4 regions of the Prauserella sediminis genome follow, and region 1 is predicted to be linked to each of the others. Evidence: riboswitches for the same ligand, from Rfam matches in the RefSeq annotation. Region 1 holds a riboswitch; each other region holds the start of a gene.
What was found. A riboswitch is a leader RNA that binds a small molecule or an ion and turns the genes downstream of it on or off. The one in region 1 is predicted to bind cobalamin.
Positions count from the first base shown of each region.

Region 2: linked by a shared signal. The riboswitch ahead of FB384_RS09945 (ABC transporter substrate-binding protein) and the one ahead of FB384_RS14860 (ABC transporter substrate-binding protein) in region 1 are both predicted to bind cobalamin.
Region 3: linked by a shared signal. The riboswitch ahead of metE (5-methyltetrahydropteroyltriglutamate--homocysteine S-methyltransferase) and the one ahead of FB384_RS14860 (ABC transporter substrate-binding protein) in region 1 are both predicted to bind cobalamin.
Region 4: linked by a shared signal. The riboswitch ahead of metE (5-methyltetrahydropteroyltriglutamate--homocysteine S-methyltransferase) and the one ahead of FB384_RS14860 (ABC transporter substrate-binding protein) in region 1 are both predicted to bind cobalamin.

Region 1 covers NZ_JACIBS010000001.1:3,275,004-3,282,936, reverse strand. Annotated here, with positions in the region: gene FB384_RS14885 (LuxR C-terminal-related transcriptional regulator) at 1-1,095, shown strand, start outside; gene FB384_RS14880 (hypothetical protein) at 1,164-1,610, shown strand; gene FB384_RS14875 (ABC transporter ATP-binding protein) at 1,622-2,458, opposite strand; gene FB384_RS14870 (FecCD family ABC transporter permease) at 2,455-3,504, opposite strand; gene FB384_RS14865 (FecCD family ABC transporter permease) at 3,501-4,652, opposite strand; gene FB384_RS14860 (ABC transporter substrate-binding protein) at 4,663-5,646, opposite strand; cobalamin riboswitch at 5,929-6,109, opposite strand; gene FB384_RS14855 (aconitate hydratase) at 6,238-7,933, shown strand, end outside.
Region 2 covers NZ_JACIBS010000001.1:2,181,424-2,189,356, reverse strand. Annotated here, with positions in the region: gene FB384_RS09980 (DUF1416 domain-containing protein) at 173-478, opposite strand; gene FB384_RS09975 (sulfurtransferase) at 480-1,325, opposite strand; gene FB384_RS09970 (DUF4395 domain-containing protein) at 1,441-1,878, opposite strand; gene FB384_RS09965 (thioredoxin family protein) at 2,100-2,651, opposite strand; gene FB384_RS09960 (LmeA family phospholipid-binding protein) at 2,704-3,609, opposite strand; gene FB384_RS09955 (winged helix-turn-helix transcriptional regulator) at 3,951-4,721, shown strand; gene mshD (mycothiol synthase) at 4,852-5,766, shown strand; cobalamin riboswitch at 5,827-5,996, shown strand; gene FB384_RS09945 (ABC transporter substrate-binding protein) at 6,074-7,117, shown strand; gene FB384_RS09940 (FecCD family ABC transporter permease) at 7,192-7,933, shown strand, end outside.
Region 3 covers NZ_JACIBS010000003.1:49,359-57,291, forward strand. Annotated here, with positions in the region: gene FB384_RS20720 (ribonucleoside-diphosphate reductase subunit alpha) at 1-2,215, shown strand, start outside; gene FB384_RS20725 (ribonucleotide-diphosphate reductase subunit beta) at 2,265-3,344, shown strand; cobalamin riboswitch at 3,561-3,776, shown strand; gene metE (5-methyltetrahydropteroyltriglutamate--homocysteine S-methyltransferase) at 3,921-6,206, shown strand; gene FB384_RS20735 (IS481 family transposase) at 6,678-7,682, opposite strand; gene FB384_RS20740 (MarR family winged helix-turn-helix transcriptional regulator) at 7,679-7,933, opposite strand, start outside.
Region 4 covers NZ_JACIBS010000006.1:38,741-46,673, reverse strand. Annotated here, with positions in the region: gene FB384_RS22740 (TetR/AcrR family transcriptional regulator) at 1-192, opposite strand, end outside; gene FB384_RS22735 ((2Fe-2S)-binding protein) at 291-785, opposite strand; gene FB384_RS22730 (molybdopterin cofactor-binding domain-containing protein) at 841-3,144, opposite strand; gene FB384_RS22725 (TetR/AcrR family transcriptional regulator) at 3,325-4,020, shown strand; gene FB384_RS22720 (acyl-CoA dehydrogenase family protein) at 4,120-5,292, shown strand; cobalamin riboswitch at 5,418-5,643, shown strand; gene metE (5-methyltetrahydropteroyltriglutamate--homocysteine S-methyltransferase) at 5,773-7,869, shown strand; gene FB384_RS22710 (cytosine permease) at 7,931-7,933, opposite strand, start outside.

The DNA.
Region 1 (7,933 bases):
GTCGACATGCTCAACAAGGTCACCATCGGTGAGCTGGAGCAGGTCAAACAGGAACTCGACCCCGGCACTCCGGTCTGCTCAACGTTCGCGATCGCGGGTGAGCAACGGGCGGTGTGGGCGGTGCGCGACCCCTCGGACATGCTGCTCGTCCTGGTTCCCCGGTCCCCGGGCCAACCGCTGCCCCAACCCGGCCTGCTGACGGCGCTGTTCGGCATCGTCGCGACGTCGATCCGCCAACAGGTGGCCCAAGCCAGTCCGGACTACCTCGCCGAGTCCCGCGCGGCCGCGCTCGAACGTGAACGCACCATCACCGAACTGGCCACCGCGCACGAGTCCACACTGGTCAGACTGCTGACGACATTGCGGTCGACGGAGCTCGACGACCATCGAGCGCGGGTCACCGCGACCGACGCGACGTCGTCGGCCCTGGTGGCACTGCGCACCGCCCAGCAATCGCAGCAGGCACTGTCCACCGAGGCCGCCCCGGCCGCGTTCACCGTGCTGCGCAACGAGATCCGGCAGATGTTGCGGCATCACGAGGCGCCGATCGAGTTCGCGGCACCGACCGCCGCAGGTAGCACCCTCCCCGGCGACATCGCGCACGCCGCGCGCGCGATGACCCGCACTGCGGTGCTGGCACTGACCGCCGATCCCGAGTTGGCCCGCCTGCGCGTCGCGTGGACCTGCGACGACGCAACGCTGCTGGTCGACGTCCGCGATCAGAGCACGGGAAACCTCGACGGGGCGTCGCTGCGCCGGCAGTTGCAGGGCCGGGCACGGACGCTCGGCGCCACGGTCGGCGTCGACGCCACGCCCGGTTGGGGCAGCCGCGTCACGGTCGAACTGCCACTCGACGCGTCCGCCGACACCGGCGTGGAGACCCGGCTGACCAACCTCAACCGCCGCGAGCGCGAGGTGCTCGACCTGCTCGCACAGGGCAAACGCAACAAGGCCATCGCCGCAGACCTCGGTGTCACGGAGAGCACCGTCAAGTTCCACGTCACGCGGGTACTGCACAAACTCGACGTCAGCACCCGCGGCGAGGCGGCCGCGCTGGCTCTCACCGCGGGTGCCGACGCGGCGGCACGCACCTAGCGCAGACTCCGGCGCTACGCTGCTCACGGCCGGTCGGCAGCGACGCGGATCGTGAAGGGGTGGGCGGCATGGCAATGGTGACGCCGGCGGAACTGAGTCCCGACGCATCGTTCGCCCTCGGGTGCTGCACGAAGGTCAAAGGCGGCATCGTCGCCCCGCAGCGGATGACGTATGCGACCTACCGGTTCGCCACTCGCCGCCCGGAACGCGGCAAACAGCACGGAACCGTCGACTGTCCGCGGTGCGGCGCCACGATCCCGCTGTCGATCCTCGCGGTGTCCGACGTGCGCCGGCGGCGACGGAACTGCCGAACGGCCTGGACCGTGGCGAGCGTGATCTCGTTCGTGACACCGATCGCGATCATGCTCGCCACCGGCGACGACGAGTGGCTCGCGATCGGCCCGCTCCTGATCCCCGGGATCGGCCTCGCGATCGCGGCCGTCGTCCATCCGCCGTCGATGACCGGCATCAGCATCGCCCGGAAGGCGCGCGGCCAGCACATCGTCACGCGGTAGCCCGCCGGGAGTCAGCCGCCACGTCGATCGCCCGACGGTGGCCGGGGCAGGACGATCGGCGTCCCGGTGAGCGGGTCGTCGATGACGGCGCAGTTCAGCGAGAACACGGATTCGATGGTGTCGGGCTGCAGGACCTCGGCGGGTGGCCCCTCGGCGACGATGCGGCCGTCCTTGACGGCAACGAGGTGGTGGGCGTAGCGGCCCGCGAGGTTCAGGTCATGCAGGACGAGCAGGGTGGTGCGGCCGAGCGCGGCGTTCAGGTCGGTGAGCAGTTCGAGCAGGTCGATCTGGTGGGCCAGGTCGAGGTGGGTGGTGGGCTCGTCGAGCAGCATGACGTCCGGATCCTGGGCGAGTGCGAGCGCGAGCCATGCCCGTTGCCGCTGACCGCCGGACAGTTCGTCGACCGGTCGCTCGGCGAGGTGGGTGATGCCGGTGGACTCCATCGCCGCCGTGATCGCGGCGTCGTCGGCATCGGTGTGGTGGCGGAACCAGCGCTGATGCGGGTGCCGTCCGCGGCCGACGAGGTCGGCCACGGTGATGCCGTCGGGCGCGAGGGGCTGCTGGGGCAGCAGTCCGAGTCGCCGGGCAAGCGTTTTCGTGGCGAGCCGCGCGATGTCCTGTCCGTCGAGCAGGACGGCTCCGCGGCGTGGGCGCATCAGCCGAGCGAGCCCGCGCAGCAGGGTGGACTTCCCGCTGCCGTTGGCGCCGACGATGGCGGTGATCCGGCCGGGCGGCACGGTGACGGAGACGTCCCGGACGACGGGCTCTGCGTCGTAGCCGAGGGTGAGCCTGTCGGCCGACAGTTCCGTGGCCGGCGGCATGGCGGTCGCGGTCGCGTCAGGGTTCATCCGGTGTGTCCGATCCGGTTGGCACGAGCGAGGAGGTAGAGGAGAACGGGTGCGCCGAGGACTCCGGTCACGGCGCCGACGGGCAGTTCGGTCGGCGCGAACAGCAGCCGCGCGACGAGGTCGGCGCCGGTCACGAGCAGCGCGCCCGCCGCGGCGGCCGGGCCGAGCGTGACCGGCCTGCCCGCCAGCAGCCGCCGCGTGATCTGCGGGGCCACGAGTGCGATGAACCCGATCGGACCGGCCGCCGCGGTGGCCATGGCGGCGAGGACCACGGCGGTCGTGATCAGGGCGAGCCGGACCCGGGTCGTTCCGCCGCTGAGCGTTCTGGCCAGGTCGTCGCCGAGTTCGAGGATGCGAAGGTGCCGGCCGAGCACCAGCAGCACGGGCACCGCCGCCGCCAGTGCGACGAGGACGATGGTGACGTGCAGTGTGCCGCGGTTGGCGAGGCTGCCGGTGAGCCAGGACGCCGCACTCAGTACCTGGTGGTAGTCGGCCCGTACCAGCAGGTAGGAGATCGCGGACGAGAGCATGGCCGCGATACCGATGCCCACCAGCACGAGCCGATAGCCGTTCAAGCCCCGGTTGAGCGCGATGAGCACGATCGCCGCGGACGTCAGCAGCGCCCCGGCGAGCGCGCCCAGTACGAGGGACGCCCCGGCACCGCCCGCGATGGTCATCACGAGCAGCGCACCGAACGACGCGCCGGCGTTCACGCCGATCACGTCAGGGCTCACCAGCGGATTCGCGGCGATCCGCTGCAGGATCGCGCCCGACACGGCGAAGGCCGCGCCGACCCCGAGGCCGGTCACCACGCGGGGCAGCCGGTCCCGCACCACCACGTCGTACTCGATGAGCGTTCCCCTGCCGCCGAGCACGCGCAGGGTGTCGGCGAGCCGCAGGTCGAACTCGCCGAGGCCGAGCGCTGCCACGGCGAGCGTCAAGGCGCACAGCCACAGCATCGACGTCAACAGCGCCGAGCGCCGCTGCAGCCGGAACACGACGGCTCCGCGGGCGACACGCACGGCGACGGTGTCCTTGGCCGTCACAGCTGTGCCACCTTCCGGCGGCGCACCAGGTAGAGGAACAGCGGTCCGCCCGCGAGCCCGGTCACGATGCCCACCTGCAGCTGCTCCGGCTGCACCAGCCACCGGCCCGCGACGTCGGCGAGGAGCAGCAGGATCGGGCCCAGCAGCGCCGACAGCGGCATGATCCACCGGTAGTCCGGCCCGATCAGCAGGCGTGCGATGTGCGGGACCGCCAGGCCGACGAAGGCGATGGGGCCTGCGATCACGGTCGCCGTACCGGCCAGTAGCAGCACCGACACCGCCGCGAGCACACGGATCGCCACCAGCCGTGTCCCCAGGCTGCGCGCCATGTCCTCGCCCAGCGCGATCGTGTTGAGGCTCCCGCTGACCGTCAGCGCCAGCAGGAAACCCGTGACCAGGAACGGTCCGACGGCGGCCGTGACCTCGGCCCCGGCGCGGGTGAGTGAGCCGACGGCCCAGAACCGGTACTCGTCCAGCGTGGCCGCGTCGAGCAGCGTGACGATGGTGGTCATCGAGCCGACCATGGCGGTGAGCGCCGCTCCGGCCAGCGCCAGTTTCACCGGCGTCGCTCCGCCCCGGCCGAGGGAACCGAGAACGTAGACGAAGAGGGCGGCGGCTCCGGCACCGGCGAACGCGAACCAGAGATGGCCACCGGCCGTGGTCACGCCGAGCGCGATCGCGGTCACCACGGCCAGCGACGCGCCGGCGTTGACGCCCAGAATTCCCGGGCCCGCCAGCGGGTTGCGCGTGAGTCCCTGCATCACCGCGCCGGCCACTCCCAGGGCACTGCCCGCCAGCAGGCCGGACACCGTTCGCGGGATGCGCACGTGCCACACGATCGTGTCCACGTCTGCCTGTCCCGGCGAGAGGACCGCCGACAGCACGCGGGCGGGCGAGGAGGGATAACTTCCGACCACAAGGGACAGTGCACAGGCGACGGCGAGCAGCGCCACCGCCGACACCGTCCAGACCACTGTGGACCGCCACCCTGCCCGGCCTTCCCGCGGCCGCGGTGCCTGCGGCCGCGGCGATGCCGCCCGCTGCGACGGGATGCCGGCCACGTCGGCCGTCGTCGATGCGCGTTCCCCGGCCGACGAGACCCCCACGGCCACCCGGATCCTCTCGGTCGGCGAGCTCCGCTTGTTCACCCAGCTCGCCTCAGCCGACGCGGTCGGGGTGCAGCACCGACGCCACCAGTTCGACGCTGTGGGCGGCACGGACTCCCGCACTGCGGTCGGCGAACAGGAACGGGTGCACCGCCTTGTTCTCCACCGCGGTCAGACCGGACAGGGCCGGGTCGTGCAGGATGGCGTCGGCCTCGGGCCGGGCGTCCTGTTCGGTCATGCTCGCGTCACAGCACGCGTCGGTGAGGATGACGTCGGGGTCACGCTTGACCAGTTCCTCGGCGCCGACATCGATGTTGCGTTTCTTCGACAGGTCGGCGAAGGCGTTCGTGCCGCCCGCCCGTTCGATGATGTGCGAACCGAAGTCGATACCGCTCGCGACGCCGTAGGTGCCGTCCTCGTTGGGCGACACGATGGCGACCGACGGCCGGTCGACGCCGGCGACCTGTTTCTCGACCGTGGCGATCCGTTCGCGCATGTCGCTGATCACGGCCTCCGCGTTGTCCTCGACGCCGAACAGGGCGCCGAGATCGCGCAGGTCCCGGTAGATGTTCTCGACCTTCACGGTGGCCGGGTCGATCGACTGGTCGGTGAGGCCGTCCTCGCTGGGGCAGAGCGGTGAGAGGATCCAGCTCTGCACGCCGACCTCACGAAGGCTGGCGCGCGTGCCGACCGAACTATCGGCGCCCTGCTCGGCGAAGAATCCGTTGAAGCCGGACAGCACGAAGTCCGGGTTCGCCTGCAGCAGTGCCTCTCTGCTGGGGAGGCTGGGCAGGTAGTCCACATCGGCCTGACGGTCCGCGTACTCCGGCAGCACCTTCGCATCCAGGAACGCGGTTCCGGCGAGCCGGTCGCTCACCCCGAGAGCATGGGCCAGTTCGATGGCGGGCTGGTAGGCCGCGTAGATGCGCTGCGGCGGATCGCCGGTGGCCACGTCGATGCCGCAATTGGTCCGGCTGGTCGCACCGCCCGCTGCCGATGCGGCATCCGGCGGTGGCGGTGCGCAGGCCGTCGCCACGGCAGTCAGAACTGCCGCGCACAGGGCCGTGGCACGCCGAGCTGTGGCGTGCGGAGAAGTGGTCGCGACGGAGTTGCGCCCACGGCGCAGAGTGGAAGTGGCGCGCCGACGGCGCAGAGCGCCAGTTGAACGCCTTCGGCGCAGTGATACAGGGCGACTTCGGCGCGGTGATACAGAGTTGCGCCTTCGGCGCAGCGATACAGGGCGCCTTCGGCGCAGCGGCAATGACATCGTCAGCCCGCCCCTCCAGGTCCTCGTGGATCGGGTCATCGGTGTGCGATCGGGTCACACAGTGCCGTGGCCGGTCTCCTGGCTGACGGGTCGTACGCGCTGTGCCAGCCTTCCCGGAACGTTCGTTCCAGTGGCTCGCATGCTGAACGGCACAGCACTTCCCGAATCACAGTGGCGAGGGCCGCTCCGGTTTTCCACCGGATTCCCGTGCACCACGGCGGTGTGAACCTAACAGACCCGCGCGCCACCCGGGGTGTGTCGGCACCCACACGGCGCACGACGCAGTGGTCGACGTTTCGATCCGCCCCGCACCGGCAACCTCCACCCTGCAGACTCCCCGGGCCGAAGGAAGCGGAACGTATGCCTCGCAACGTTGCACAGAAGCTGATCGCCGACCACCTCGTGGACGGCACGATGACGCCGGGCGAGGAAATCGCGATCCGGATCGATCAGACCCTGACCCAGGACGCCACCGGAACGCTGGTCATGCAGGAGCTGGAGGCACTGGACCTGGACCGGACCCGCGCCGACGTCAGTGTCCAGTACGTCGACCACAACCTGCTGCAGGCCGACGAGCGCAATGCCGAGGACCACGCGTTCCTCCGTTCGGCGTGCCGCCGGTACGGCCTCTGGTACTCCAAACCGGGCAACGGCGTGTCGCACCCGACCCACATGCAGCGGTTCGGCGTGCCGGGTGCGAGCATGGTCGGCTCCGATTCGCACACGCCGGCGGCCGGGTCGTTGGGGATGCTGGCGATCGGGGTCGGCGGGCTGGACGTGGCCACGGCGATCACGGGCGAACCGATGTACGTGCGGATGCCGGAGATCTGGGGTGTGCGGCTGACCGGCGAGCTCCCACCGTGGGTGTCGGCCAAGGACGTCATCCTGGAGATGCTGCGCAGGCACACGGTGTCGGGCGCGGTGAACCGGATCATCGAGTACCACGGGCCGGGTCTGGCGAAGCTGTCGGCGATGGACCGGCACGTGATCGCCAATATGGGCGCCGAGCTGGGCGCCACGACGACGGTGTTCCCGTCGGACGACGCGGTGCGGCGGTTCCTGCGTACCGAAGGCAGGGAGCAGGACTTCGTGGAGATCGCCGCCGACGAGGATGCCCAGTACGACGTCACCGACGAGATCGACCTGTCGACATTGGTGCCGCTGATCGCGAAGCCGTCGGCGCCGGACAACGTCGTCGAGGTGCGCGAGGTCGCCGGAACGCCGTTGGGGCAGGCGATCATCGGCTCGTCGGCCAACCCGGGGCTGCGTGACTTCGCGATCGCCGCCGCAATGGTCCGCGGCAAGCAGACGGCGGGCGGCGTCAGTTTCGACATCAACCCGACGTCGCGGGAGATCTTCGCCGACCTGACGAAGATGGGCGGCACGTTCGACCTGGTGTCGGCGGGCGCGCGGATCCACCAGGCGGGATGCATGGGGTGCATCGGCATGGGGCAGGCTCCCGCCGTGGGGCACAACTCGCTGCGCACCTTCCCGCGGAACTTCCCCGGTCGTTCGGGCACGCGGGAGGATTCGGTGTGGTTGTGCTCGCCGGAGACGGCCGCGGCCAGTGCGCTCAAGGGTGTGATCACCGATCCGCGCGATCTGGGGATGGAGGAGCCCGCACTGGCGCTTCCCGAGCACGCGACGATCAACCCGGACACGCTGGAGGAGCCACCTCCGCCCGAGGTGTCGCGCCGCGCGGAACTGACGAAGGGCCCGAACATCTCGGCGCTGCCGGACTTCCCGCCGTTGCCGGACCGGATCGAGGCGCCGGTGCTGCTGAAGGTAGGTGACGACGTGTCGACCGACGAGATCTCCCCCGCCGGGGCCGCCGCGTTGCCGTACCGGTCGAACATCCCGGCGCTGGCCGAGTTCACGTTCACGCGGATCGACCCGGACTATCCGGCGCGGGCGCGGGAGACGGCCGGCGGTTCGGGGCACGTGATCGTCGGTGGCCGCAACTACGGTCAGGGTTCGTCGCGTGAGCACGCCGCGATCACGCCGCGCCACTTGGGGCTGCGCATGGTGATCGCGGTGTCGTTCGCGCGGATCCACT
Region 2 (7,933 bases), 1.1 Mb from region 1:
GGTGCTGAGTGCAGGACATGCGCATGGGAGAGCCCCGCGGACCGGCCGGTCCGCGGGGCTCTTCCTCGTCTTCAGGGCTGCCCCCACCCGTAGAGTTTCCCTGGTGGGACTGTGCCCGGTTCGGGCGGTGCCCGGTGGGGCTGTGCCCGGTTCGGGCGGTGCCCGGTTCGGCTCAGGCGACCGCGATCGTCACCTGGTGCAGGCCGGGGCCCGCGGCGTCGACAGTGGCCTCGCCGTTGCCGCTGCGGTGCAGCGCGCGCACCTTCCACTCGCCCGGCGCGGCGTAGAACCGGAAGTCGCCCTCGGGGGAGGCCTGCACCTCACCCGCGAACTCGCCGTCGGCGTTGAGCAGCCGCACGTACGCGCCGCCGAGCGCACCCTCGCCGCCGGTCACCTTGCCCGCGACAACGACCTGGTCGCCGGTGTCCTCACCGGTGACGACCGCCGTCTGCTCGGGAGCTCCGCATCCGTCCGTCATGTCACTTTCCTCCGTTCGAACCGGTCTCGACCGGCACACCGACCAGCGAGCCGTACTCGGTCCACGAACCGTCGTAGTTCTTGACGTCCTTCAGGCCCATCAGCTCGTGCAGCGCGAACCACGTGTGGCTGGAGCGCTCGCCGATGCGGCAGTAGGCGATCGTCGCCTTGGAGGTGTCCAGGCCCGCCTCCTCGTAGAGCTCCTTGAGCTCATCGGCGGTCTTGAAGGTGCCGTCCTCGTTTGCAGTCTGCGCCCACGGCACGTTCAGCGCCGACGGGATGTGCCCCGCACGCTGCGCCGACTCCTGCGGCAGGTGCGCCGGGGCGAGCAGCTTGCCGGAGAACTCGTCGGGCGAACGCACGTCGACGAGGTTCTTGGTGCTGATCGCGTCGACGACCTCGTCGCGGAAGGCGCGCAGCGACAGGTCCTGGTCGGACGCCTTGTAGTCCGTGGCGGGCCGGTCCGGAACCTCCTTGACCAGGTCGCGGCCGTCGAGCTCCCACTTCTTGCGGCCGCCGTCGAGCAGCTTGACCTTGTCGTGGCCGTAGAGCTTGAAGTACCAGTAGGCGTACGCGGCGAACCAGTTGTTGTTGCCGCCGTACAGGATCACGAGGTCGTCGTTGCTGATTCCCTTGGCCGACAGCAGCTTCTCGAAGCCCGCCTTGTCGACGAAGTCGCGGCGCACCTGGTCCTGCAGTTCGGTCTTCCAGTCGATCCGGACGGCGCCCGGGATGTGACCGCCTTCGTACGCGGTCGTGTCTTCATCGACCTCGGCGAACACGACACCCGGGGTGTTCAGGTTCTCCTCGGCCCACTGCGTAGTGACCAGGACGTCTTCACGGCTCATGGAGCGGAACTCACTTTCTGTTACTCGTGTTCGGATGCGAATGCGACTGTCGGTGTTGCTGATGTCGGTGTTGCTGCCCGCGGTGTGGCGGACCGGGCGGTGCGGCGGGCACCTGTCACGAGGCACTCCCCGCACGCGGCGAGAGGCGCTGCAGCAGCAGGTACATCTCGCAACCGAGGCAGAAGCCGAACGCAGCGTTGAGGAATGCCGCGAACAGGGCCAGCGCCGTGGCGACGATGCCGACCGCGGTCACGCCAAAGGCATACCCGATGGTTCCCACCAGCGCGAACGCGAACCCCACCGCCTGGGCGAACCGCAGCGGCGCCGCGTCCTCACGCTCGCCGGTCGGCTGCAGTCGCGGCGCGACCAGCAGCCGGTACAGCACCGAGTACGGCGCAGGCCTGAGCCCGACGAACGCGCCGATCGCGAAGACCACCGTCTGCGCAGCCAGCAGTGGCCACCAGTCGGTTGCGAGCACCACCACCAGCACGACCGTGGTGACGATCGCGGCGAACCGGGGACCACGCGGGTCGACCGCTGGCTGGGTGGACATGACACCTCCTGGACTGGCTGCCTCCTGCGGCGGAGTCAGCGACTCGAGCTGCGCGCGCACTGCCGACTCGGTGCGTGAGCCGACGTACACAGGCTGCTACGCACGCGGCAGAAGTCAACCGCGCGCCGCTGGGTGAGTTCGACACCCAGCGCGAGGAGGTGAGAATCCGGCCTGTCCACGGCGGCAAGCCTACTCAGGCTTCCCAGGAGCGGGAACCGTGTTCATTCTGTGGGACGGCCGCCTTCGGGGCGCTCCGCGATGGGCCGTCGGGCACCCGACAGTCGCGGTTCCAGTGCAGCGAGCAGTTCCTCCTGCTTCGGCACACCGGACACACGCAGTAATTCCACACCCGATCGGGCGTAGGCGATCGTGGTCGGCGTGCGCAGCACGCCCAGGTCGCGGGCGATGCCGGGCTTGTCGGTGACGTCGAGGTCGACGTGGCGCAGGCCGTCGGTGCGTTCCGCGACGTGCGTGAGCAGTGCCCGCGCCTGCCTGCACGGGGCGCAGAAGGTCGTCGAGAGCTGCACCAGCGTCACGTCCGCGGGCTCGCCGGTGAGCGCGTCCCGCACATCGGCGGGCAGCCCGGCCAGCGTGGCTCCGTCGGCCGACACTCCGTCCGGCGCGACTCCGTCCTGCGCGCGCCCGCCCGGGGCGGCGGACGTCACGGCCCCGCCGTCGCCGGAGGTGCGGATCCGCCCATTGCGGGAACGCACGACCAGGCCGACGACGACCGCGGCGACGATCGTCACGCCGGCGACGATCAATCCCGTCATCCGTTCCTCCCGTCGTACCCGCTACCGGCCGCAGCGCCGCCGGAGCGACCCGTCAGCGGGAAGCGTCCCCGCCGGTGAACCTGACATCCTTCGCCTCGCCGCGCACGGTGATGCCGTCCGGCGATGCCGCCACGGCGGTGGGCGTCACGGTGAACGGCAGGTCGCCGGTGTTGATGTCGGCCTCGAAGCTCGGCAGCAACTGCTGCTGCACCGCCTGGGGAACAACGGTCGTTTCCTGGTCATTCCCGAACTGCAACCGGTGCGGCGTGATCTTCACGTTGGAGCCGTCGAGCTCGATGATCGCGAACGCGAAGATCTCCTGCTCGACACCCGCGACCCGCACCTTGCCCGACAGGCGGATCCCCGCGGAGCTGTCGTCGTTGTCGTCACCGTTCTGCCCGTTCGCGGCGTCACCGTCGGAGCCTTCCCCTTCGCCGGACCCGTCGGCGGGAGCGTTGTCGGCGTCGCCACCGGTGTTCGCGCTGTCGTCGGGGTCGGTGGCCTGCTCACCGGAACCCTCGCCGTTGCGCACGTAGGACTCGCTGGACGCGGCGATCTGCAGGTCCTCGATGTTGTCCAGCGGGCTGACCCGGTTGATGTCGCTGGCCTTGAGCGTGACCTCGCCCTCGACCCGGTCGATCGTGACGTTGTCGACGTTGCCCTGCGTCAGGTCCGACAGCGGGGCGTCGACGTCGTACAGCTCGGCCTTGATGTCCACGTCGCGCAGCACGTCCTGGACCGGCACCGACTTCGCCTCGACGGTGATGTGGCCGTACTCGCCGGAGATCGCCTGCGTGAGGAACGGGAACCCGCCGATGCCCACCTCGGGATCGCTGTCGAGGCCCAGCTGCTGGCGAGCCTTCTGCGACACCGTGTGCTCGGCGAAGGCCGCACCGGCGAAATCGACACCGACCAGCACGGCCACCACCACGAGCACGACCGTCACGATCCTGCGCACGCGGCGCCCCGAACGTGGCGAGGACGGCTTCGATGGGGTGGACACGGTGTCACTCACAAGCGGCTCTCAATCGGCGTCTGGCTGGTTGTGTCGGACACTGGAAACGGCAGCGGCCGACACCTCCGGCATACACAATGTGATCGGGGCGGACAGCGAAATCGTAAGCACGACACTGTGTGATGACTGTTCCACGTGGTGATGACCGTCCCACGTGCTGCTCGTTCCACGATTTGTGATGCCCGTTTCACGATTGCAGACACCCGCGGGGCGTCGGCGCTATTGTCACTGACAACCAGCCCGAGCCCGACCCGAGGCGCTCAAAACACTGTGAGGCGGTGGCCATGAGCCTGGACCTGCTGGTATTGACTGCGGAATCCGACGCCACCTCGGTGCTGCCCGCCCTCGACCTGCTTCCGCACACCGTACGCGTGCGCGCACCCGAGGTCACCGCATTGCTGGACGCAGGCCACCGCGACGTGATCCTGCTGGACGCACGCTCGGACCTCGCATCGGCCAAGAGCCTGAGCCGCCTGCTCAAGGGCGCAGGCGACGAGGAGGCGACGACACCGGTCATCGCGGTCGTCGGCGAGGGCGGCCTCGTCGCCGTCAACTCGGAGTGGCGCACCGACGACATTCTGCTGCCGACCGCGGGTCCCGCCGAGGTCGACGCCCGCCTGCGCCTGGCCACGACGCGCGACGGTGGTGCCCCTCAGGTCGACGCCGAACTGCGCGTGGGCGACCTGGTGATCGACGAGGCCACCTACACCGCCCGGCTGCGCAAGCGCACCCTCGAACTCACCTACAAGGAGTTCGAGCTGCTCAAGTACCTCGCCCAGCACGCGGGCCGCGTGTTCACGCGTGCCCAGCTGCTGCAGGAGGTGTGGGGGTACGACTTCTTCGGCGGTACCCGCACCGTGGACGTCCACGTGCGGCGACTGCGCGCGAAGCTCGGCCCCGAGCACGAGCAGATGATCGGCACCGTGCGCAACGTCGGCTACAAGTTCGAGCGTCCCGCCAAGTCAACGGGTCCGGTAAAAGGGGGTAACCCCGGCGGGGGGCACTCCACAGGGCCCGTGGCAGGACCCGCCCCCGCCGAGTACTCCGGACGCTGACGGCCCCGGCTTCCACGATCCCGGCTTCCACGGCCCGGCGAGCGACGCGGCAGGCTCCGGCGACGCGCCGCGGTCCCACGGGCCGGACGATCGGGGCACGGGCAGCGCCCGCCCGGCTAGCCTGTCGGACATGCTGGAGCTGCACTGGGCCGAGAACCTGGACGACGAACGCACCGCCGCGGTGCGCACGCTGCTGACGGCGGCGCGCGGCGTCGACGGCAAACCCGAGGTCGACCCGGACGGTCCGCTGCCCGGCGAATTCTCCGGCGGCCGATATCTACTGGGCACCGTGGCCGGTGACCTCGTCGGCGTCGCCCACGTCGACGTGTCGGGCGACGCCTTCGGCAGACAGGTCGCCGAGCTCGTCGTACACCCCGAGCACCGCCGCCGCGGCCACGGCGCCGCACTGACCGAGGCGCTGCTGGCGGAGTACCCGCGGAACCTCCGGGTGTGGGCGCACGGCGACCAGCCCGGCGCCGCCAGGCTCGCCCAACACCACGGCCTGCTGCGCAGCCGCGAACTGCTGATCATGCACGTCGACACGGCGGGCGCCGACTGGCCCGAACCGACCCCTCCGGAGGGAGTCACCCTCCGCACGTTCCGGCCGGGCTCCGACGAGCAGGCCGTCATCGACGTCAACGCCCGCGCGTTCGACTGGCACCCGGAGCAGGGCGCGCTGACGGTCGACGACCTGGCCGCGACCGAGCGTGAGGACTGGTTCGACGCCGACGGGTTCTTCCTCGCCGAACGGGCGGGCACCGTGATCGGCTTCCACTGGACGAAGGTCCACCCGCCGAACCCGGCGAAGTTCGGCGGCAAGGCGGCCGGCGAGGTGTACGTCGTCGGCGTCGACCCGGACACGCAGGGCGGCGGTCTCGGCCGCGCACTGACCGTCGCGGGCCTGCACCACCTGGCCGAACGTGGTCTGAGCCAGGTGATCCTCTACGTCGAGGGCGACAACGCGCCCGCGGTGGCGGTCTACCGCAGGCTGGGGTTCACACCGTACGAAGTGGACGTTCAGTACGCGACTGCCGACCCGGGGTGAGGGTGCGCACGTGACGGCCTGCCCCGCGCCACCCGGTGGTAGCGTCGCGAGAGGCCAGCCGCACTCACGGGTGACGTGAGTCAGGGAATCCGGTGCGACTCCGGAGCTGACGCGCAGCGGTGAGGGTGACGGCCGGAACACACGCCACTGCAGCCTGGCACGCGCCTCAACGGCCCGTGCGGGCGGCGGGAAGGCGTTCCGGCCGGACGACCCCGAGTCCGAAGACCTGCTGGCCCCGGCTCCGGCGAGCCGGTAACCGGTCCGACTGCGGGCTCCGCGCATGGGCCCTCGACATCAAGGGAACGCTGTGCCGATCTTCCCGCGACGATCACGCCCCGCCCGCACCTCCGCGGCGCTGCTGCTGTCGACCTGCCTCACCGTGGGTCTCGCAGCCTGCGGCGGACCCGCGGGCGGGCGAGAGCAGGCCGCGCCCGGCTTCCCGCGCACGATCGACAACTGCGGACGCACCACCGAGGTGCACGAACCGCCGCAGCGCGTCGTATCCCTCAACCAGGCGAGCACCGAGATCCTGCTCTCCCTCGGCCTCGAGGACCGCATCGTCGGCACCTCGATGTGGACCGATCCGGTACTGCCCGAGTTGAAACAGGCCGCCGACGGCATTCCCCGGCTGGCCGACAACATGCCGTCGTTCGAATCGGTGCTCGACGCCGAGCCCGACTTCGTCAGCGGATCGTTCGCCGCGACGCTCGGCAAGGGCGGCGTCGCCACGCGCGACCAGTTCGAAGAGCTGGGAGTGCCGACGTACCTCTCGCCGACCGACTGCGCCGCGAAGGACAACAGCGGCTCCGGCGACGGCAGCCGGTCGAAACCGCTCACCATGGACGTGCTGTACGGCGAGATCCGCGACCTGGCGCGGATCTTCGACGTCGAGCAGCGCGGGCAGCAGCTGATCGACGGGCTGCAGCGACGGCTCGACGGCCTCGACGTCGACGCGTCCGGAACGTCGGTGCTGTACTGGTTCGCCAACTCCGACTCGCCGTACCTCGCCGGATGCTGCGGTGCACCGGGCATCATGACCCGTGCAGTCGGCGCCGACAACGCGTTCGACGACACCCACGCCGAGTGGCCGCAGTCGGGCTGGGAGAACGTCGCCGAACGCGACCCCGACGTCATCGTGCTCGGCGATCTGACCCGGCGCGAGCAGACCGCGGAATCGGCCGAGTCCAAAATCGACTTCCTCGAATCCCACCCGGTCACGCAGGACATGACCGCGGTCAAGCGGAAACGCTACGTGCGGCTCCCCGGCCAGGCGCTGAACCCGACGATCCGCACCGTCGACGGCGCCGCGAAACTCGCGACCAAGCTCCGTGAGTTCGGACTGGCACGGTGATCACCGTGACGACGGGTCGCGTGACCTCCGCTCCGGCGGCGAAAGCCCCGCCGACGGAGCGGTCGCGACTGCCGCTGCTGCTTCTCGGCGGCTGCCTCGTGCTGTTCGCCTCGATCGGAGTGGCCGTCACGATCGGACCGGCCGACATCGGCGTCAGCGACGTCTGGGCGACACTGCTGTCCCGCGTCGGACTCGCCGAGCCGACCCTGTCGGTGCTGCGCGACGGCATCATCTGGGACCTGCGCCTGCCGCGCACGTTGCTGGCCGCCGTGTGCGGCGCCGGCCTCGCGGTGTGCGGTGTCGTGATGCAGTCGCTGCTGCGCAACCCGCTCGCCGACCCGTTCGTGCTCGGGGTGTCGTCGGGCGCATCGACGGGTGCGGTGCTCGTCGTCGTGCTCGGCGTGAGCGGTGGCGTGCTGTCCATGTCCGGCGGGGCGTTCCTCGGCGCGGTGGCCTCGTTCGCGCTGGTGTTGACCCTCAGCCACACCCTCGGCGGCACGACGGACCGCGTCGTGCTCTCCGGCGTGGCGGTGATGCAGCTGCTGTCGGCACTGACGTCGTTCATCGTGCTGACCTCCGCCGACGCCGAGACCACCCGCGGCGTGCTGTTCTGGCTCCTCGGGTCGCTGGCGAACGCGGGCTGGTCCGAGGTGCTGACCTGCGCCGTGGTGCTCGCGGGAACGCTCCTGGTGTGCGGCGGGTACGCGCGGTCGCTGGACGCGTTCGCGTTCGGTGAGGACGCGGCGTCCACGCTGGGCGTCGCGGTCGGGCGCACCCGCGTGGTGCTGATGTCGGTGACGGCGTTGCTCACGGCCG
Region 3 (7,933 bases), on a different contig from region 1:
GCTGTCGTTCGTCGCAGGCGAACCGGCCGCGGCGGATCAGGAACAGATCCGTGGCCGCTACCCCGCCTACTTCGCGGACTACGTGCGGCGCGGCGTCGAACTCGAGGCGCTCGATCCCGAGCTGGCCACGTTCGACCTGGAACGCCTCGGCGCCGCGCTCGACGCGGATCGGGACCTCGAGTTCGACTTCCTCGGACTACAGACGCTCTACGACCGCTACCTCCTGCACCACGACGGCACCCGGTTCGAACTGCCGCAGGCGTTCTTCATGCGCGTCGCGATGGGACTCGCGCTGCGCGAGGACGACCGGGAAGCGAGGGCGGTCGAGTTCTACCTGCTGCTGTCGTCGTTCGATTTCATGTGCTCGACGCCGACACTGTTCAACGCGGGCACCACCCGTCCGCAACTCTCGTCGTGCTTCCTGACGACCGTGAACGACGACCTGGACTCGATCTTCCAGGCGTACCGCAACAACGCGCTGCTCGCGAAGTATTCGGGCGGGCTCGGCAACGACTGGACCCCGGTACGCGGCCTGGGCGCTCACATCAAGGGCACCAACGGGACCTCACAGGGCCTGGTTCCGTTCCTGAAGATCGCGGGCGACACCGCGGTCGCGGTCAACCAGGGCGGTAAACGCAAGGGTGCGGCGTGCGCCTACCTGGAGACCTGGCACATCGACATCGACGAGTTCCTGGAACTGCGCAAGAACACCGGCGACGACCGGCGGCGCACGCACGACATGAACACCGCGAACTGGGTGCCGGACGAGTTCCTGCGCCGCGTCGAGGCCGACGCCGAGTGGACGCTGTTCTCCCCTGACGAAACGCCCGACCTGCACGAGGTCTACGGAATCGAGTTCGACGAACGCTACCGCGCCTACGAGGCCGCAGCCGATCGCGGCGAGGTGGCGGTGTTCCGCCGCGTGCGCGCAGTGGAACTGTGGCGCCGGATGCTGACGATGCTCTTCGAGACCGGACATCCCTGGATCACGTTCAAGGATCCGTGCAACCTCCGCTCCCCGCAGCAACACGCCGGAGTGGTGCACTCGTCCAACCTGTGCACCGAGATCACCCTCAACACGACTGCCGACGAGGTCGCCGTCTGCAACCTCGGCTCGATCAACCTCGCCGCGCACGTCACCGCCGACGGCCTCGACCGCGCCAGGTTGGAGCACACGACCCGCACGGCGGTGCGCATGCTCGACAACGTCATCGACATCAACTTCTACACGATTCCCGAGGCCAGCCGGTCGAATCTGAAACACCGCCCGATCGGGCTCGGGCTCATGGGATACGCCGATGCGCTGTTCCGGCAACGGATCCCGATGTCCTCGCCGGAAGCGGTGACCTTCGCCGACCACAGTACGGAGCTGATCTCGTATCACGCGATCGCAGCCTCGGCCGAACTGGCGGCGGAGCGCGGCCGTTACGAGTCCTTCGAAGGATCGTTGTGGAGCCGAGGGATCCTGCCGCTCGACTCGCTGCGCCTGCTTGAGGACGCCCGTGGCGGCGACGTCCAGCTCGACCATTCGTCCACTCTGGACTGGGACACGCTGCGAGATCGCGTGCGCGAACAGGGGATGCGCAACTCGAACGTCATGGCCGTCGCGCCGACGGCGACGATCTCCAACATCTGCGGCGTCGCCCAGTCGATCGAACCGCTCTACCGGAACCTCTACGTCAAGGCGAACATGTCCGGCGACTTCACCTCGATCAACCCGTGGCTGGTCGACGACCTTCGGCAACGCGGTCTGTGGGACGAGACGATGGTGGCCGACCTGAAATACTTCGACGGCAATCTCGGTGACATCGACCGTGTCCCCGCCGAGCTCAAGGAGCTCTACGCGACCGCATTCGAGATCGACTCGTCGTGGCTGATCGCCGCCGCCGCGCGTCGGCAGAAATGGATCGACCAGGCACAGTCGCTGAATCTCTACGTCGCGGGCGCCAGCGGCCGCCAACTCGACGAGCTGTACCGGCTCGCATGGCACCGCGGGCTCAAGACCACATACTACCTGCGATCCACCGGGGCCACCCACGTCGAGAAGAGCACGCTGCGCGGCACGGACGGCAGGCTCAACGCCGTTCCGGCCGAGTTGCCGGCAGCACCGACGGGGCCTGCGGGACCGTCGTCGGCGGTGGACCCACCCGGCGCGTTTGCGGTCCCGGACGGCGCCTGCTCGGTCGACGACCCCGAGTGCGAGGCCTGCCAGTGACGGGCACGCGAGACCACAAGACACCGCACGTGACCACGGAAGCGATTCCATGACCGTCCAACCCACCTCCGCCGCGGCGATGACCGGACTCGGCGCGATCGACCGGGGCGCCGGTCGCGTCGACGTCGGCGAGAAGTCGATGATCAACGCCCGTGCCGACGTCAACCAGCTGCTGCCGATGAAGTACGGCTGGGCGTGGCAGAAGTACCTCGCCGGCTGTGCCAATCACTGGATGCCGACCGAGGTGTCGATGCAGGCCGACATGGCGCTGTGGAAGTCGCGCGACGGACTGACCGACGACGAGCGTCTGATGCTCACGCGCAACCTGGGATTCTTCGCCACGGCGGAATCACTGGTGGCCAACAACATCGTGCTCGCCGTGTACCGCCACATCACCAACCCCGAGTGCCGTCAGTACCTGCTGCGGCAGGCCTTCGAGGAGGCCGTGCACACGCACACGTTCCAGTACATCTGTGAGAGCCTCGGGCTCGACGAGGGCGAGCTGTTCAACGCCTACCGGGAGATCCCGTCGATCGCCGACAAGGACTCGTGGGCACTGCACTACACCCAGAACCTCGAGAATCCCGACTTCACGACCGGTACCCCCGAGGCCGACCAGGCGTTCCTGCGTGACCTCGTCGCCTTCTACGTGATCTTCGAAGGCATGTGGTTCTACACCGGTTTCGCGCAGATCCTGTCGCTGGGAAGGCGCAACAAGATGGTCGGCATCGCCGAGCAGTACCAGTACATCCTGCGTGACGAGTCGATCCACCTGAACTTCGGCATCGATTGCATCAACCAGATCAAGCTCGAGAACCCGCACCTGTGGAGCCCGGAGTTCCAGGAGGAAGTGCGGCAGATGCTGACCGAGGCGTGCGAGCTGGAGATCGCCTACGGCCGCGACACCATGCCCCGCGGCATCCTGGGGCTCAACGCCGAGCTGTGCGCGCAGTACATGCACTTCATCACCAACCGCCGGTGTGACCAACTGGGACTGCGACCGGTGTTCGCCGAGGTCGACAACCCGTTCCCGTGGCTGTCGGAGGCGATGGACCTGCAGAAGGAGAAGAACTTCTTCGAGACCAGAGTGATCGAGTACCAATCGGGCTCGACCCTCGACTGGGACTGACACCCGCCCGCGACCCGGGCCGGTCGCCCCGGTGTCCGGTCCGGGTCCGTCGGTGCACGCCGGACCGACGGGTCGTTGTGATCGACATCTCCGGCGCCGCCCGATGATCGGGAAAGCCGACGTCGTGCGCCGTGCCGGACCCGCGCGGGGCCCTTGCAAGTTCCCTCCGATGAGCCGTGCGGGCTTGTCATGGAGCTGACCACGACTAGCCTGATGGTGCTGGTGGTTCGTCCGTTCCCCATCACGACCCGGTCGCGTCGGGTTCGGACGAGGCAAGAGGGAACCCGGTGCGAATCCGGGACTGCCCCGCAGCGGTGAGTGGGAACGACAGCCGTCAGAAGCACTGGATGCGATCCGGGAAGCGACGGCCGGTAGGAATCCCGGCGTGCAGCGCCGGAAACGCCCGCGAGTCCGAAGACCTGCCACCGGTACGTGCGCCGCGGCGCACGTGGTCCGAGGTCTCGCGGGAGGACCTGACGGACGACCGGTTCGGTGGCGAGGTGTGCTGCTCTCCGGTCGGCGTGTCCTCCTCGAAGACCTCGGCGTCCGTATCGTCGAGCTCGCGAGGAGAGAGCCTTGACCGGCACCATCGGATCCACCGTCCTGGGATATCCCCGTATCGGGCCCAACCGGGAACTCAAACGTGCCCTGGAGAAGTACTGGTCGGCCGAGACCGACGAAGCCGATCTGCGTGACGTCGCGTGGAAACTCCGCGCCGACTCCTGGCACGCGCTGCACGACGCCGGGCTCGACTCGGTACCCGGCAACACGTTTTCCTACTACGACCAGGTCCTGGACACCGCCGTCACGGTCGGCGCGGTCCCGCGCCGCTACCGCGAGCTGGGCCTGAACCCGCTGGACACCTATTTCGCCATGGCACGCGGCGTGGAATCGACGCCGCCGCTGGAAATGACGAAGTGGTTCGACACCAACTATCACTACCTCGTTCCGGAGATCGGACCGGATACGACGTTCTCGCTGTCCGACCGGACACCGGTCGAACAGTTCCGCGAGGCCACCGAACTCGGCATCACCACGCGGCCCGTACTGGTGGGCCCGCTGACGTTTCTCCTGCTGTCCAAACCGGACGGTGAAGCGCCCGCTGCGTTCCGGCCACTGGACCGGCTCGACGATCTCGTCGACGTCTACGCCGAACTGCTCGCCGAGCTCCGGCGTGCCGGGACGGAATGGGTACAGCTCGACGAACCCGCGTTCGCGGCCGACCGCACCCAGACCGAGCTGGGCGCGCTGCGGGAAACCTACCGCCGGCTCGGCAGCCTGTCCGAGCGGCCGAAACTCCTCGTCGCGGGCTACTTCGGCGACCTCGGCGACGCACTGGACGTGCTGGCCTCCTCCCCCGTCGACGGTCTCGCGGTCGACCTCGTCACCGATCGCGCCACTGTCGACACGCTGCCGACGCTGACCGGCCTGCGGGACAAGACCCTGGTCGCCGGCCTCGTCGACGGCCGCAACGTCTGGCGCACCGACCTCGACAAGGCACTGGCCACGGCCGCGAGCCTCCTGGGCAGCGCCGACGAGCTCGCCGTCGGCACGTCCTGTTCGCTGCTGCACGTGCCCTACGACGTAGAACCGGAGGACATCGAGCCGCAGGTCAAATCGTGGCTGGCGTTCGCGGCACAGAAGGTGCGTGAAGTGGTCACGCTGGGCAGGGCATTGCGCGAAGGCCGGGACGCAGTGGCCACCGACCTCGGCGCCGCACGCGCTGCCGTCGCCGACCGCGCCACCGCGGATCGGGTACGCCACTCCGGCGTGCGATCGCGGGTGGCAGCACTGCGCCCGGAGGCCTCCCGGCGTGCCGACTATCCGGTGCGCCGGGATGCACAGGCCGCAGCGCTGGCGCTGCCCCCACTGCCCACCACGACGATCGGCTCGTTCCCGCAGACCACCGACGTCCGCAAGGCCCGTGCGCAGCTGCGCCGCGGCAGCATCGACGAGGCCGCCTACCGCCGGCGGATGCGCGAGGAGATCGAGCGGGTGATCCGCCTGCAGGAGGATCTCGGCCTGGATGTGCTCGTACACGGTGAGCCCGAGCGAGGCGACATGGTGCAGTACTTCTCCGAGTATCTGGAGGGCTTCGTCTCCACCCACCACGGCTGGGTGCAGTCCTACGGATCCCGGTGCGTGCGCCCGCCGATCCTGTTCGGCGACGTGTCCCGGCCGGAACCGATGACCGTCGACTGGACCACCTATGCCCAGGGACTCACGTCGAAGCCGGTGAAAGGAATGCTCACGGGCCCCGTCACGATCCTGGCCTGGTCGTTCGTGCGCAACGACCAGCCGCTCGGGGACACGGCCACACAGGTCGCGCTGGCAATCCGGGACGAGGTGCGCGACCTCGAAACGGCGGGGATCAGGGTGGTGCAGGTCGACGAGCCGGCCCTGCGGGAACTCCTGCCGTTGCGGGCCGCGCAGCAGCAGGAGTACCTGGACTGGGCCGTCGAGTCGTTCCGGCTCGCCACTACCGGAGTCACCGACAGCACCCAGATCCACACCCACCTGTGCTACTCGGAGTTCGGCGACGTCATCGACGCGATCGTCGCGCTCGACGCCGATGTGACGAGCATCGAGGCCGCTCGCTCGCGCATGGAGGTCCTCCGCGATCTGAGCGACGTCGGCTACGCCAAGGGCATCGGACCGGGCGTCTACGACATCCACTCCCCGCGAGTGCCCGAATCCTCCGAGATCACCGATCTGCTGCAGGCCGCGTTGGAGGCCGTGCCCGCCGAACGGCTGTGGGTCAACCCGGACTGCGGACTCAAGACCCGCGGTTACACCGAGGTCGAGCACGCGCTGCGGAACATGCTCGACGCGACCACGCGGGCACGCGCAACTCTGCGCTGACCACTGCAGCACCTGGGAGCACCTGTGTGGGGCCGCCGATCGGCGGCCCCACACCGCCGGTTGGACCGCACCCGACTTCACGTCGGACACGAGCACGGCGAGCTGCGCCGGCTCATCTCCACTCCTCGTCCGCGCCGACTTCGTGCCTTTCACGGGACTTATCCGCTCGTGGTTGCCGGCCCCGGCCCGGTCGGAGCAGCTGGCCTGATCGGGAGCTTGACCGACTGGTGTTCGCGCACCGGTCGTGTCTCATCACAGTCCTGCCGAATCTCCGCCCCTGGCCGGAATCACATCCGCTCCCACGCAAGAAGAGAACGCATGACCAGTGCGACCGATCTACGCGACGTGGTCGATGTCGTTTTCACCGGACTACCGGTGACCTGACCGCCACCGGCCGCGTGTACCGACCGGCTCCCACCCCGATGGACGACCTCGCCCACGGAAACCCCGACACGCTGGATACGAAGCCAACTAGGTGTATGAGGGCTGGACGTTGGTGACGCCGCCGCGAAGTCGAGATGCTGGCGGCCGTCCGCCGGCTCCGCTGTGCGGTCGGTGGTAGTTGTAGTGGATGTTCCAGACGGCGATCGCGGAAGAGCGGGCGTCCTCGCTATTGAACTCGCGGGCGTAGAGCAGTTCCTCGGCCAGGATTCGCTGGTAGCGCTCAACCTTGCCGTTGTGGCGCGGGGTGTACGGCTTCGTCTTCTGATGTCGCGTGCGCTGGCCGACGACCCGGGCGAAGTCACCGGAGCGGTAGCAGGCCCCCTTGTCGGTGACGACCCGGTGGATGTGTGTGATGCCGTGGGCGGCGAACCAGACCTTGGCTCGGGCGAGGAACGCTGCAGCAGTCGTTCCCTTCTCGTCGGGCAGGGGCTCGGTGTAGGAGAGTCGGGAGAATCCGTCGACGGCGGAGTGCAGGTAGGTGTAGCCGCGCTTCGCGCCAGCTGACTTGGCGCGATCGACGGTCTTGGCCTGGTCGCTGTCGCGGCCGTGGATACGCCAGCCGCCTCCATCGGGGATCCGGCCGACCTTCTTCACGTCGAGGTGGACCATGTGTCCGGGCCAACGGGCGGTGATCTTCCCGGGCTTACGGTTGTTGTCGCCGCCGGGGTCGATGAACCTCCGTCTACCCAGTCCGAGCCTGGTCAGGTGGCGGGTGACGGTGCGGCGGTTGATCGTGAATCCGAGGTCAGCGAGCTCATCGGTGATGCGTTGGGCTGACCGCTTGTGCTCGCGTCGCCAGGTCTCGATCTGCTCGATGGCCCAGGCTGGTGTGGCGTTCGGGCTCCGGTGGGGGCTCGATGAGCGGTCGCGCAGCCCGGCATCTCCGTGACGTCGCCATCGGTTGACCCACTTCGATGCGCAGGCACGCGAGATCCCCATCTCGGCGGCCACATGGGCGATGGGACGCGTCTTACATCGCTCGACCAGTCGGCGGCGTCCCTCGAGGCTGAGCGGGGCGTTGGCGTGGCTCATGCGTCCATCTCGTATGAGCGGTCCATCAGGTCGGTCATCGCCCGTTGGAAGTCGCGGCGTTTCTTGTCGCTCCAGCCTGTGGTCAGCTCAGCGAACACTTCCTCCTGCCAACGATGCGCTTGGTCCAGCATCGACCGGCCCGCAGAGGTGAGTGATGCTTCGCGTCGTCGGCCATCGGTCGCGGACGCTGCCATGACGAGGTACCCGGCTGAGGTGGCGCTCTTGATCAACCGTGACGCGCCGCTCTGGTC
Region 4 (7,933 bases), on a different contig from region 1:
CAGCTGGGCACGCGTCGCATACCGACGGTAGATCACCGGTTTGCTGGTGTGCGCGCGGTGGGCGATGCCGTCGAACGTCAGGCCCGCGTAGCCGCGTTCGAACAGTTCGGACAACACGGCGTCGAGGATCGCGTCCCGCAGCTGTTCGCCGCTGCGGCGGGTCGTGCGCGCCGGATCGCTGTGGTCAGTCATGCCGACCCAGCACTGTACCGGGCGTGGTGCGGTGCGCGTCCCGGAAGGCCCGGCCGGAACGTCGTCGCCCGCAGCCGAGCGGGACGGCCCGGAGGCGTTCACATGCGTGTTTCGCCGTCCCGGATGGCCTCGCGAATGCGCGTGTAGGTGCCGCAGCGGCAGATGTTGCGGATGCCGTCGAGGTCGGCGTCGGTGATCGTCCTGCCTTCGTCACGGACCTTCCGCACCAGCGCGACCGCAGCCATGATCTGGCCGGGCTGACAGTAGCCGCACTGGACGACATCGCGTTCGAGCCAGGCCTCCTGCATCGGGTGCAGGCCGTGCTGCCCGCGCGCCCCCTCGGAGGCCTGCGCAGGCAGGCCCTCGATGGTGGTCACCTCGTCGTCGGCGGACAGATCACCGACCTGTACGGCGCACGGGTTGAACGCCTTGCCGTTGATGTGCGACGTGCAGGCCTTGCAGACGTTGATGCCGCAGCCGTACTTCGGGCCGGTGACGCCGAGCAGGTCGCGCAGCACCCACAGCACCCGCACGTTGTCCTCGACCTCGACCGTCACCCGCTCACCGTTGACGATGAAAGTCTGTTCAGGCATCTGGGGTCTCCGTGTTTCCCATCGGTGCTGGAAAGTAGGTGGTCAGTAGGTGTGGTCAGTAGGTGTGATCGAGGCCGTCGGTCGGTGACTGCGGCACCGGCGGTGTGTACGGCTTCGGATCGAACGACAGGGTCTGGTGGTTGATCGGGAACTCGGTCGGCATCGTGCCGGTGGCTCGGGCGTAGGCGCACGCGGCCGCCGCGGCCGATGCGGCGACGCCCGCCTCGCCGACCCCGCCCGGCGGTTCGGTGGACTCGAGCACGACCACGTCGAGTTCCGGCGGGGTGTTCCACTGCCGGGTGTAGAAGTAGTTGTCCCAGCTGGCTTCCTGGAAGTGCCCGTCGCGCAGGTGGAGGCTGCTGGTGAGCGTCATCGCGATGCCGTCGTTGACGCAGCCTTGCATCTGCGCCTCGACCCCGCGCGGGTTGATCGCCCTGCCGCAGTCGATCACCATCGTCGCCTTCGTGACGCGCGGCCCGGTCACGGCGTTGCGGACCTTGCGATTGACCGTCTCCGGGCGGCAGTCGATCTCCATGATGCAGGCGGTGACGCCCTTGTACTCGACATGCACGCCGATGCCCTGCGCCATGCCCTCCGGCAGCTCCTTGCCCCACTCGGCCTTCTCGGCTGCCGTCTCGAGCGCGGTGCGGAGTCGGCCGTTGCGCAGGTGCGAGAGCCGGAACTCGAGCGGATCCGTGCCCATACGCTGCGCGAGCTGGTCGACGATCAGTTCGTTGGCCGTGCGGACGTCGGGGGAGTAGATGTTGCGCATCGAGCTGGTGTTGAACCGCGTGTCGGTCTCGACCAGCGATTGGCCGACGGCGCCGAAGTCGTACGGCAGGATCGTCGTCAGGTGGAAGATCACCTGGGCGAACGGGAGATTTCCCAGGCCGGCGGGCAGGTCGGCGGCCTTGGCGGTGATGATGTCGCCGAGGCCGTGCCGGAAGTCGGTCTCGATGCTGGTGTGCGCCTGCTGGAAGCCGAGCACGGTGTCGCCGGAGTAGCAGGCGCGGATGCGGGACGTGGCGAGCGGATGGGTACGGCCGACGCGGGCGTCGTCGGCGCGGTGCCACATGAGCTTGACCGGCACGCCCATCGCGTGGCTGATCCGCGCCGCTTCGATCGCGGGTTCGTCGAACAGTCGCCTGCCGAACGAGCCACCGCCCTGGACCACGTGGACCGTCACGTTGTTCAGGGGAATGCCGAGGGCCTCGGCGATGCGGCCCTGGGCGACGTTGGGGTTCTTCAGGCTCGCCCAGATCTCGGCGCGGCCTTCGCGCACGTCGGCGACCGCACTGTTGGTGTCCATCGCGGAGTTGCTGCGGAACCAGAACGTGAAGTCGCCCGAGACGGTCTCGCCCGCGGGAAGCGCGGGGACGGGCCCCTCCGCGGCGCGGACACCGGCGAGCGCGTCCTCGTCGGACATGCCTGCGACCGGACCGTCGTTCCAGGACACGTCGAGTGCTCGGACCGCGTCGATGCACTGGCCGAACGTCGAGGCCCGTACCGCGACTCCCGTCGGGACCGTCGCCACGTGCGTGACACCCGGCATGTCGCGCACCTCGTCCGCGTTGTGCACCGCGTTCGGGGTGCCGTTGAGTGTCGGGGCGCGGCACACCATCGTCGGCAGCGCGTCCGTGACGTCGAGGTCGGTGGCGAACCGCTTGGTGCCGGTCACGGCGTCGAGCGCGTCGATCCGGTTGACCGGCGTGCCGACGACGCCGTGGGAACCCTCGTCCTTGAGCTGGACCTCGACCGCTTCGGGCTGTTCTTTCGCCGCGAGGGCGGAGAGCCTGCCGTAGTCCACGCGGCGGCCGTCGGGCGCCACGATGTGGCCGAGGTGCGAGGTCAGCTTGTTCGCGCTGTCGCCGAGCACGGTCGCCGCGGCCTGCAGTAGTGCACCCTTTGCGACCGCGGCGGCCACGCGGATCGGTGTGTACATCGCGTGGATCGTGTTCGACCCACCGGTGATCTGGTTGTACAGCAGCTCGGGCCTGGCAGGAGCCAGCGTGACGTGGACCTTGTCGAGGGGCAGGTCGAGCTCTTCGGCGATGAGCATCGCGGCAGCCGTCGTGATGCCCTGGCCGACCTCGGCGCGAGGCAGCTCGAACGAGGCGGTGCCGTCGTCGTTGATCGTGACGGTGATCAGCTGCGACGTCGGCGCGGCGGCGAGGGTGAGCAGGTCGCTGAGATCGGCGATCTCGGCGGGCTGGGGAAGGGTCGGCAGTTCGCCGGCATCGGCCGTGGCGCCGCGGCCGAACATCCCGAGGTCGGCGGCGGCGACGACGGTCGCACCGCCGAGCAGATAACCGATGAACTTGCGCCGGTTGACCGTGCGCGGGCCATCCGTGGTGGTCACGAGGCACGCTCCTTTGCGTGTTTTCGTGCGGCGGTGCGGCGGGTACGGGAACGGACGCGGCGCGGGTCGGGCGCGGTCCCTTGATCCACCGTTCGTGGTACGCCTGTGTACCGGAGCGGAACGGTACACAGGCGTACCATTGAGGGGCAAACATCGTCATCCGTTAGGGGACATGAACCGTTGTCCACCAGAGCGGCCCCCGGCGACGCGGCCGGAGTGAATTCGCCCGCGGTGAGCTCGCCCGCCACGAGTTCCGCGGCCACCACCGGCGGTGTGCCGGGAGCCCGCAGCGACGGTGAGCGGCGCTCCGGTCCGGGGGCCTTCCGCAGGCGCCTGCTCGACGGCCTGGCCGCCGAGCTCGCGGCCGGCAGTTACCGCGACGCCACCGTCGCCGGGATCGTGCGCCGCGCCCGGACCTCGCGCCGCACCTTCTACCAGCACTTTGCCGACCGCGACGAGTGTTTCGTGACGCTGATGGCCGAGACCACGGGCGAGATGGTCCGCTACGTCTCCGAGGCCGTCGACGAGACGGAGCCGTGGCCCGAGCAGGTGCGCAGCGCCGTCGAAGCGTGGTTCGCCTACGCCGAGGCCGAACCGGCGATCGTCGTCAGCTGGATCAGGGACGTGCCCGCACTCGGGGACAAGGCGCGGCAGCTGCAGCGGATGCAGCTCGATGGTTTCGTGACGCTGGCGCAACGACTCCGGCAGCGCGCGGAGCTCCGCGGCGCCGGCGCGCCGGTGCCGCGCGAGAGTGTGATCATCCTGCTCGGCGGGCTGCGGGAACTCGTGGCGACGACCGTCGAGGACGGCGGGAGCCTCGACGGCGTGGTCGAATCGGCGGTCCACGCGGCCGTGTCCTTGCTGACTCCCCAGTGACGCGCCGTCCCGTCGGCGGCACGATGACGGCCGGAGGGCGGCACGATGACGTCCGCCACGGGACGCCCGCCAGAGGCGAAGACGACGAGAGGATCGGCCATGCCCGGCACACAGACACCGCTCGGCCTGTTCGGCACCGAGGACCTGATCGGCGAGGACGACAGGGCGATCCGCGACACGGTGCGGGCGTTCACCGCTGACCGGATCCGCCCGCACCTGGCGGACTGGTTCGACAGCGCGTCGATCCCTGCGCGCGACCTGGCCCGCGAACTCGGCAAGCTCGGTGTGCTCGGCATGCATCTCGAGGGGTACGGCTGCGCCGGTACCACGGCGACGGCCTACGGCCTGGCCTGTATGGAGCTCGAGGCCGCCGATTCGGGACTGCGGAGTCTCGTGTCGGTGCAGGGGTCGCTCGCGATGTACGCGATCTGGCGCTGGGGCTCGGAGGAACAGAAGCAGGAGTGGCTGCCGCGGATGGCCGCGGGGGAGGCGATCGGGTGCTTCGGCCTGACCGAGCCCGATTTCGGGTCGAACCCCGGCGAGATGCGGACCTACGCGCGCCGTGACGGGGAAGACTGGGTGCTCAACGGCACGAAGATGTGGATCACCAACGGTTCCGTGGCCGACGTGGCCGTGGTGTGGGCGCAGACCGACGACAAGATCCGGGGCTTCGTCGTGCCCACGGACACACCCGGATTCTCGGCTCCGGAGATCACGAAGAAGCTGTCGCTGCGGGCTTCGGTGACCAGTGAGCTCGTGCTGGAGGACGTCCGGCTGCCCGCGTCCGCCATGCTGCCGGAGGCGCGCGGCCTGTCCGGACCACTGTCGTGCCTGAACGAGGCCCGCTACGGCATCGTGTTCGGCGCACTCGGCGCGGCCCGGGACTGCCTCGAGACCGCGATCGCCTACGCGCAGGAACGCGACATCTTCGGCAAACCCCTGGCCTCCTACCAGGCCACCCAGCTCAAACTCGCCGACATGAGCCTCGAGCTCGGCAAGGGAATGCTGCTGGCGCTGCACCTCGGAAAGCTCAAGGATGCCGGCACGCTCACGTCCGAGCAGGTCAGCACCGGCAAGCTGAACAACGTGCGGGAGGCCATCGCGATCGCGCGGGAATGCCGGACGCTGCTCGGTGCCAACGGCATCAGCCTCGAATACCCGGTCCTGCGGCACGCCAACAATCTCGAATCGGTGCTGACCTACGAGGGCACGTCGGAGGTGCACCAGCTCGTCATCGGGCAGACCCTGACGGGCCACTCGGCGTTCCGGTGACGGCCGGCGCCGGCCTGTGAGCGAGGTCTCCACCCGCGGCAACGATGCAGGCCGGCGCCGATCCCGGGGTGGGCGAGCGGTCTTCACCGCGTCGTCGCCGGGCGCGACGGCGGGCCGCGGGAGGCTAGGGTGGCCGTGCTGGTGGTTCACCCGCGCCGGGCCCGCACGGGCCTGCCGGGTGAGGCAAGAGGGAACCCGGTGCGAATCCGGGACTGCCCCGCAGCGGTGAGCGGGAACGACCGCCGTCAACAGCACTGGACCCCGGGTCCGGGAAGCGACGGCCAGTAGGACCTCCGGCCCAGGCCGGGAGTGCCCGCGAGTCCGAAGACCTGCCACCGGCGCGCGCACCACCCGGTGCGCGCGGGTCCGAGGTCTCGCGGGTGGACCGGGCGGACGGGCCGGGGTGTGTGCCCCGATCGGCGTGCGCCCCTCCGGCGGGACCGTCGGCACCCGTGTCGACGAGCTCGCGAGGAGAGAGCATTGACCGGCATCATCGGTTCCACCGTCCTGGGATATCCCCGCATCGGCCCCGGCAGGGAGCTGCCGCGGGCGCTCGAACGTTACTGGACCCACCGCGCGGACGAGTCCGAACTCCGTGCCGTCGCCCGGGAACTGCGGGCGCGCACGTGGCGGGAGCTGTCCGCCGCGGGGCTCGACTCGGTGCCGGGCGGCACCTTCTCGTACTACGACCACGTCCTCGACACGGCCGTGATGGCCGGTGCCGTGCCCGAGCGGTTCCGTGCGCTCGGCCTCGGCCCGTTGGACACGTACTTCGCCATGGCACGGGGCACCGACTCGGTGTCACCGTTGGCCACCGCGTCCTGGTTCGGCACGTCCTACCACCACCTGGTGCCGGAGATCGGTCCGGACACCCCGCTCACGTTCGCCGACCGAACCCCGGTGCGGGACTATCTCGAGGCGTTGCGGCTCGGCGTGCACACCCGGCCGGTGCTGCTCGGCCCCGTGACGTTCCTGCTGCTGTGCGCCCCGGAGCCGGGGTCGCCGCCCGGTTTCCGGCCCCTCGATCGCCTCGGCGAACTGCTCGGGGTGTACGCCTGGGTGCTCGGCGAGTTGCAGGCGGCTGGAGCCGACTGGGTGCAGCTCGACGAACCGGCGTTCGCCGCCGACCGCACCGCCGCCGACCGTGACGCCCTGCGGGACGCCTACGACGTCCTGGGCGCCCGGACGCGGCGCCCGGCCCTGTTGGCCGCCGTGCCGTACGGCGACCCGGGGCCGGCACTCGGCGCCCTCGCCGCCACACCCGTCGAGGGCGTCGCGGTCGACCTCGTGTCGGAGACGTCCACGGCGAACACGGTCGTCGCCGCGCCGGGCCTGTCGGACAAGACGCTCGTGGCCGGGCTGGTCGACGGGCGCAACGTGTGGCGCACCGACCTCGACACGGCGCTGGTCACGGCGGCCACGCTGCTCGGTTCGGCACGGGAGGTCGTGGTGGGCACATCGTGCTCGCTGCTGCACGTGCCGTACGACCTCGACCGGGAGACCGCGCTGGACCCGCAGGTCGCGCCGTGGCTCGCGTTCGCCTCGCAGAAGGTGCGGGAGGTGGTGGCGCTGGCCACGGCGTTGCGCCGCGGCCCCGACACCGCCGCAGCCGAGCTGACCCGCACCCGGGAGATCCTCGCCCACCGCGGTGCGAACCCGCCTACCGACCGGCGCGTCCGGGCGCGGCTGGCCACCCTGCGGCCTGCGCATCTCCGGCGCGCCGCGTACGCCGACCGGCGCGCGGCGCAAGACCGTAACCGCGGGTCGGACGAACCGATCGACCCGCTCGTGGCGGCCGTCGACCGGCGGGCGCGCACCGACAGCGGCGGCGACGAGTCGTACGCCGAACGGATGCGCGCGGGCCTGCACGACGTGGTGCGCCTGCAGGAAGTGCTCGGACCGCACGCGGCAGACCTCGCAGCGCCCTCGGCCGACCAGCGGCGCTACGACGACCTGGTGTGTTTCGTCGCGCAGCGGCTGCGCGGCGTCGTGACCCCCGAACACGCGTGGGTGCAGCACAGCGGCGCCTACTGTGTCCGGCCACCGATCGTGGTGGGTGACGTGAGTAGGGCGGCGCCCATGACGGTCGAGTGGGTCACGACCGCCCAGCGGCTGACCACGGCTGCGGTGAAAGGCGTGTTGCCCGGTCCGGCGACGGCGATCGCGGGGATGTTCGTACGCGACGACGTCCCGGTGCTCGACACGGCGGCGCAGCTGGCGCTCGCGCTGCGCGACGAGGTGCGAGACCTGGAAGCGGCCGGCATTCGCGAGATCCAGGTGGACGAGCCCGCGTTGTGGCGGCGGCCGCCGCTGCGTGAGCGGGCCCGCCGTGACCGGTGGACGTGGGCGACCGAGGCGTTCCGGGTGGCGACGTCGGGCGCCGCGGCGTCGACGCGGATCCGCACACAGCTGGGTGATGCGGGGATCGAGGAGACGCTGCAGGTCACCGCGGCGCTCGACGCCGACGTGACGACGACCGCCGCGGCGACGGCGGGGTCTCGTGCCCATGCGGACGCGCTCGCGATGCTGCGGAACGCGGCGGCCGGACCGGAGTCGGCCGGCAGGCCGTTGCCGTAACGCCCGTGACCGACGATGCCCGGCACCACGGCGGGCCGGGCATCGTCTGCCGCGGTGCGGGTCA